DNA from 2 places in the Pseudomonas sp. MYb327 genome. Region 2 is predicted to be linked to the other one. Evidence: riboswitches for the same ligand, from Rfam matches in the RefSeq annotation. Region 2 holds a riboswitch; the other holds the start of a gene.
The links. Region 2 has a riboswitch for cobalamin ahead of cobO (cob(I)yrinic acid a,c-diamide adenosyltransferase). Riboswitches for the same ligand answer to the same signal wherever they lie in the genome.
Positions count from the first base shown of each region.

Region 1: linked by a shared signal. The riboswitch ahead of ABVN21_RS07420 (CbtB-domain containing protein) and the one ahead of cobO (cob(I)yrinic acid a,c-diamide adenosyltransferase) in region 2 are both predicted to bind cobalamin.

Region 1 covers NZ_CP159258.1:1,643,289-1,646,754, reverse strand. The annotation lists gene cobN (cobaltochelatase subunit CobN) at 1-139, opposite strand, end outside; gene cobW (cobalamin biosynthesis protein CobW) at 143-1,210, opposite strand; cobalamin riboswitch at 1,309-1,521, opposite strand; cobalamin riboswitch at 1,623-1,848, shown strand; gene ABVN21_RS07420 (CbtB-domain containing protein) at 1,970-2,164, shown strand; gene ABVN21_RS07415 (CbtA family protein) at 2,176-2,880, shown strand; gene ABVN21_RS07410 (cobalamin biosynthesis protein) at 2,877-3,290, shown strand; gene cobM (precorrin-4 C(11)-methyltransferase) at 3,375-3,466, shown strand, end outside.
Region 2 covers NZ_CP159258.1:807,980-811,445, forward strand. The annotation lists gene ABVN21_RS03680 (sorbosone dehydrogenase family protein) at 1-499, opposite strand, end outside; gene ABVN21_RS03685 (hypothetical protein) at 567-1,151, opposite strand; cobalamin riboswitch at 1,303-1,534, shown strand; gene cobO (cob(I)yrinic acid a,c-diamide adenosyltransferase) at 1,616-2,227, shown strand; gene ABVN21_RS03695 (cobyrinate a,c-diamide synthase) at 2,224-3,466, shown strand, end outside.

The DNA of each region.
Region 1 (3,466 bases), 840 kb from region 2:
ATTGCTGCGCCGCTTCGGCGAGCAGCGCCAGGCTGGAATCGCCGCTGCACAGGATCACCAGCTCGGCGGGGGTTTGTCCAAGGTCGGCAATGTTGTCATCCGACACGAAACCGCCGGGCTGGGTCCTGAGCAGGTGCATGACTTACACGCTGAGCGCGGCGCGCAATTGCGCTTCGAGCAACGCGGCATCCAGTGCCTGGCCGATCAACACCAGACGCGTCGTGCGTGCTTCTTCAGCGCCCCACTGACGGTCGAAGTGTTTGTCGAAACGCGTGCCCACACCCTGGATCAGCAGGCGCATCGGCTTGCTCGGGATCGCGGCGAAACCCTTGACGCGCAGGATGCCGTGCTGGACCACCAATTGGGTCAGCGCGTCCATCAACAGGCTTTCGTCGGATGCCGGCAGTTCGATGGAAATGGAATCGAACGCGTCGTGATCGTGGTCATCATGATCGTCATCGTCGTGGTGATGATCGTGATGGCTGTGGCGGCTATCGATGTGTTCTTCGGAACCGGCGCCGAGGCCGATCAGTACGTCCAGTGGCAAGCGACCGCTGCTGGCTTCGATTACCTTCACTGCCGGCGGCAATTCTTCGGCAACTTCCAGGCGTACACGGGCCAGGTCTTCGGGGCTGATCAGGTCGGCCTTGTTGAGGATCACCAAATCGGCGCTGGACAGTTGGTCGGCGAACAGCTCGTGCAGCGGTGATTCGTGATCCAGATTCGGGTCGAGTTTGCGCTGAGCGTCGACTTGATCCGGGAATGCGGCGAAAGTGCCGGCGGCCACGGCCGGGCTGTCGACCACGGTGATCACCGCGTCAACGGTGCAGGCGCTGCGGATTTCCGGCCACTGGAAGGCCTGGACCAGCGGTTTTGGCAGGGCCAGGCCGGAAGTTTCGATGAGGATGTGGTCGAGGTCGCCACGACGGGCCACCAGTTCGCGCATCACCGGGAAGAACTCTTCCTGGACGGTGCAGCACAGGCAGCCGTTGGCCAGTTCATAGACGCGGCCGTTGGCTTCTTCTTCGGTGCAACCGATGGAGCACTGCTTGAGGATTTCGCCGTCGATGCCCAGCTCGCCGAACTCGTTGACGATCACCGCGATTCGACGGCCCTGGGTGTTGTCGAGCATGTGCCGCAGCAAGGTGGTTTTGCCCGAGCCGAGGAAGCCGGTAACGATGGTGACGGGGAGTTTGGCCAGTGTTTTCATCGGATGCCCTTTGGCAAGGTGGCGGGCATTCGGGACGAGAACCGGCAACGCACAAGCGCGCCAGAAGCGTTCGCCACCGGATCACCCCGCCCGGTTGTAGTGAGAATCTGTATCGAGGCAGGTCTCCTGGCTGACGGTGTGCCAGTCACTTGACTGGCGTTCGCTGCGCCTTCCCGCGGGCTCAAGGCTTGAGCGTGCAGTGGCGTGGCAGCGAACATCACCGTTCACAGTTGCGGGGGCAGCCGCGGCATTGACCGCGTTCCCTTCTTAGCTTCGACAAACGCCGAAGAACCTCGAAAGCGCAAGGCTACGCATCGTATTGGGGCGGGTCAATGTCCGTGAGGCGCCCAACCTCCCCTGTGCCGCAAACGAGAACCCTTGCCAATTGACGCCCGCCCCTCGCCCATGCTCTCCTACGCACCTTGTTACGGGTGCCCTTCACAGGGTGAAACGGGAAACCGGTGAATCATGTGCTTTACTCAAAGCCATGTCAGTCCGGTGCTGCCCCCGCAACGGTAAGCGAGCGAAGCGTCAGATCCACTGTGCCATTGCGGCATGGGAAGGTGATGCTTGCAGGTCAAGGCTAACGCCTGCGCCCCTCGTGAGCCCGGAGACCGGCCCGCAACACAAAGTGACCAATACGATCACTGAATCAACAAACCCGCGGTGGGCGGGCGCTGTTCGAACCTCTGCGCGCTCGGTCGTGCCGGGTTCTGCTCGCGCTCTTATTCCCCCGCTGACAGCACAAAGGGAAGCGCCATGTCGATCATCAGCAGCACCGGCCACAGCACCACCGCCAGCAGCACCACTACCCTCACTCAACGCCTGACCGCCGCCATTTGTGCGTCGATCCTCGGTGCGTGCCTGGTGTATTTTGCCGGTTTCTCGCACATCGAAGCAGTCCACAACGCTGCCCACGATACGCGCCACAGCGCCGCGTTCCCATGCCATTGAGACCTGCCGACATGATCAAGCGTATTGCGCAAACTGCAGGTTTCACCGGTCTGTTGGCCGCCCTGCTGCTCACCCTGCTGCAAAGTCTCTGGGTGTCTCCGCTGATTTCACAAGCCGAAACCTACGAGAAATCGGAACCCGCCGCGGTTGAAGTCCACGAACATGCCGCTGGAGTCGCGGCTCACACCCACGATGCCGAAGCCTGGGCGCCGGAAGACGGCTGGCAGCGCGTGCTGTCGACCACCGGTGGCAACCTGGTGGTGGCTGTCGGCTTCGCCCTGATGCTCGCCGGTCTCTACACCTTGCGCGCGCCAACCAAAACTTCTCAAGGCCTGCTCTGGGGCCTGGCCGGTTACGCAACTTTCGTGCTGGCGCCGACGCTTGGCTTACCGCCTGAACTGCCAGGCACCGCCGCTGCCGATCTGGCACAGCGACAAATCTGGTGGATCGGTACGGCTTCCTCCACCGCTGTCGGCATTGCACTGATCGTATTCAGCCGCCACTGGCTGATGAAACTCTTCGGCGTGGCGATCCTCGCCGTTCCTCACGTGATTGGCGCGCCGCAACCGGAGGTGCATTCGATGCTCGCCCCGGAAGCCCTTGAAGCGCAGTTCAAAATCGCTTCGCAGTTGACCAACGTGGCATTCTGGCTGGCCTTGGGCCTGATCAGCGCCTGGTTGTTCCGCCGCAAAAGCGATGGTCCATACCACGCATGACGGATCCCGGCACAGCGCCGACCCTGGTGGTCGGCCTGGGCTGCCAACGAGGCTGTCCCGTCAGCACGCTACGAGCGTTGCTTGATCAGGCACTGCAAGCGCACCAAATAGACATCCATGAAATCACGGCCCTGGCGAGTATCGACTTGAAGCGTGATGAGCCGGCCCTGATAGAACTCGCTGAGCAGCTTGGTCTGGAAGTGATGTATTTCAGTAGCGCACAGTTAGCCGGTTATCAGCCGCAACTTAGCCATCATTCGGACATCGCGTTCGAGCGCACGGGCTGCTATGGCGTGGCGGAAAGTGCCGCGCTGGCCCTGGCTGAACAGCTTGATAATGCACCGGCGAAACTGCTCATCCGGCGACAAAAATACGCCCAGGCCACTCTGGCATTGGCTGGCGCGGCATAAAATCCCCGATAATCCGCGCATTCAATCATGAGCAATCTTCATCTGAAGCCTTGCCCAGCCCCTTTTTTCTCACAGGAACCGACGATGACCGTCTACTTTATTGGCGCAGGTCCCGGCGACCCGGAACTGATCACCGTCAAGGGTCAACGGCTGATTCGCAGCTGCCCGGTGATCAT
Region 2 (3,466 bases):
CGTACAGGTCATTGCCCACGAGGGTCATGCCGAAGGGCGAGTTGAGGTTTTCCAAGAACACCGTGCGAGTTTCCGCGATGCCGTCGTGATCCTTGTCTCGCAGCAGCGTAATGCGATTCGGGCTGGGAACAGCCGCGCCGGCGCGCCCCATGACTTTCTTCATGACCCAGCCCTTGATGCCTTTGCCGTCATCGGGTTTGGGCGGGGCGTTGGTTTCGGCCACCAGCACATCACCGTTGGGCAGTACATAGAGCCAGCGCGGGTGATCAAGGCCGTCGGCAAACGCTGCCACTTGCGTGCCGGCAGCGGCGACGGGTTTTGCGCCCTCCGGCCAGCCGATGGCCGCGGCGATGTTCACTGTCGGGACCAGTGTCTTGTTCGGTTCTGGCAACTTGGGCGACGGGCCGGTGCCGTCGGAGACTTGCAGGCTGGAGGTTTCACCGCAAGCGGCGAGCCCTCCGGCGAGCGCGATAACGAGAACGAGCTGGGGCTTGCGCATACTGATCTTCCCTATGAATGCTGTGACCTAATCAATAGAGAAGCGAGGATGCGCGATGGTTCAACCGTCAGCCGCGAGCTTCCTTGAACAGTACGGCAATGCCGGGGTGGTAGTTGCCACCTTCGTTGCGCAATTTGCGGTAGGCGTAGGGGAAATACCAGGCCACGGCGCAGGTGTGCTCCTTTTGCAGGTCATCGACCATGTCTTGAAGTTCTTCCGGGGTGGCGCCGTGCTGGGTTTTTTGCGGGGCAACGAACAGGCAGCCGAGTTTCAGGTCGCTGGCGTAGCTGATCTTCCTGGCGTCGCTGGTGACATCGAGCAACGCCTGGGTCAGGTTCAAGCTGTTGACCCGTGGCCAGCGTTGCGTGGTTTGAAGCCAGGCCTTGGCGTCGGGTGTGGCGATGAATAGATCGGCGCGGCCGTTGCGTTCGCCTTCTTCGATCTGTTTGCGGGTGGGCGATTGTTGCAGGGTGATCATCTCTGCCGCCCACGCGGCAGCGGAGAGCAGGCCGAGGTTGGCTTTTTCATCCATCCAGTAAGGCGTTTCATTGTCGCCGCGCACGGCGTTGTAGCGGTCGATACAGTCAAACCAGCGTTCCAGCGCAGGGCGCAGGAATTCCAGCTTCGGATTGCTGATGATCATGCCTTGCATGGGGCTTACTCTTGTTATTATGTTTAAGGTTATGGCTCTTTGATATCACTGCTTCGAGTGTGGCACAAGATTGCCGTCAGTTTGTTGATCAACGGCAGTTATTCGCTCTCGAGTCCCGTCTTCAATTGACGCTCCACCCCCAACCCTCTAACCTTCGCGGCTTGTTTCAGGTGCTCTGTGGCTTGGGTCGACAGAGTGAAACAGGGAAGCCGGTGAGTGAGCGTTTTCAATCGATGAAACTCATGATCCCGGCGCTGCCCCCGCAACGGTAAATGAGTGAAAGGCTGCGCCTTGAGCCACTGTGTCGACTGACATGGGAAGGCGCGCAGCCAGGCCAACGCCGCTCATGAGCCCGGAGACCGGCCTGATCCATCCAAGCGGCATCACGGTGGGCGATGCCAGGCTTCTTGCCGTCTTTTCTTGTGCCTGCCCGCCGTTATCCAGCCTCAACGGAGAGCTCCCCCATGACTGATACCCCTGATCGTGACGAACGTCACCTGGCGCGCATGCTGCGCAAAAAAGCCGTGATCGACGAACGCATCGCCAACTCTCCGAATGAATGCGGCCTGTTGTTGGTGCTGACCGGCAACGGCAAAGGCAAGAGCAGTTCGGCGTTCGGCATGCTCGCCCGCGCAATGGGCCATGGCATGCACTGCGGCGTGGTGCAGTTCATCAAGGGGCGCAACAGTACGGGCGAAGAGTTGTTCTTCCGACGTTTTCCAGAACAAGTGCGTTTTCATGTGATGGGCGAGGGCTTCACTTGGGAAACCCAGGATCGCCAGCGCGACATCGCCGCCGCCGAAGCGGCGTGGGCGGTATCACAGCAATTGCTGCGCGATCCGTCCATCGGCCTGGTGGTACTGGACGAATTGAACATCGCCCTCAAGCACGGCTATCTGGATCTGGACCAAGTGCTCAGCGATTTGCAGGCGCGACCGCCGATGCAGCACGTGGTGGTCACCGGTCGTGGCGCCAAGCCGGAAATGATCGAATTGGCCGACACCGTCACTGAAATGGGCATGATCAAGCACGCTTTTCAGGCCGGGATCAAAGCGCAAAAAGGCGTGGAGCTGTGAATCAACCTCGTCATTGCCCGGCGGTATTGATCGCCGCGCCGGCGTCTGGTCAGGGCAAGACTACGGTCACCGCCGCACTGGCCCGTTTGCATCGCAATCAGGGGCGCAAGGTTCGCGTGTTCAAGTGCGGCCCGGACTTTCTCGACCCGATGATTCTCGAGCGCGCCAGCGGAGCGCCGGTGTATCAACTGGACATGTGGATGGTCGGCGAGCAGGAAAGTCGCCGACTGTTGTGGGAAGCCGCCGCTGAAGCTGACTTGATTCTGATCGAAGGCGTCATGGGTCTGTTCGACGGCACGCCGTCCAGCGCTGACCTGGCGCGGCACTTTGGCGTGCCGGTGCTCGGTGTGATCGACGGCACCGCCATGGCACAGACCTTTGGTGCGCTGGCCCTGGGCCTGGCGCGCTATCAGTCCGACTTGCCGTTTGCCGGCGTGTTGGCCAACCGCGTGGGCACCGTGCGTCACGCGCAATTGCTCGAAGGCAGTCTGACCGAAGGACTGCGCTGGTACGGCGCGTTGTCCCGGGAAACCGGAATCGAATTGCCCAGCCGCCATCTCGGACTGGTTCAGGCCAGCGAGTTGAATGATCTCGACGTGCGTCTCGATGCAGCGGCCGAAGCGTTGGCCAGCAGTTGCGAGGTTGCGCTGCCGCCTGCGGTGGAATTCGGCGCGCCGGATGTGATCGACGTCGAACCTCTACTGAGCGGTGTGCGCATTGCCGTGGCCCGTGACGAAGCGTTTGCCTTCACCTATGGCGCCAGCCTGGATTTGCTGCGGGAGATGGGCGCCGAACTGTCGTTCTTCTCGCCGATCCGCGACGCTGGTTTGCCGGAGGCCGACAGCTTGTATCTGCCGGGCGGCTATCCGGAATTGCACCATGTCGCGCTGTCGCAAAACACGGCGATGCTTGAGGCGATCCGCGCGCACCATGCTGCCGGCAAGCCGTTGCTGGCCGAGTGTGGCGGCATGCTTTATTTGCTCGATTCGTTGACCGATGTTGAAGGTACGCGTGCGGAACTGGTCGGTTTGCTGGCCGGTGATGCGGTGATGCAGAAGCGTCTGGCTGCATTGGCGCTGCAAGCGGTGGAACTGCCGGAAGGTTCGTTGCGCGGGCACACCTATCATCATTCGCTGACTACGACCGAGCTCGTGCCGATTGCTCGGGGCTTGAGTCCTAACGGCGGGCGTGGGGCGGAGGCGGTTTATCGTGAGGGGCGGATGACGGCTTCGTACGTGC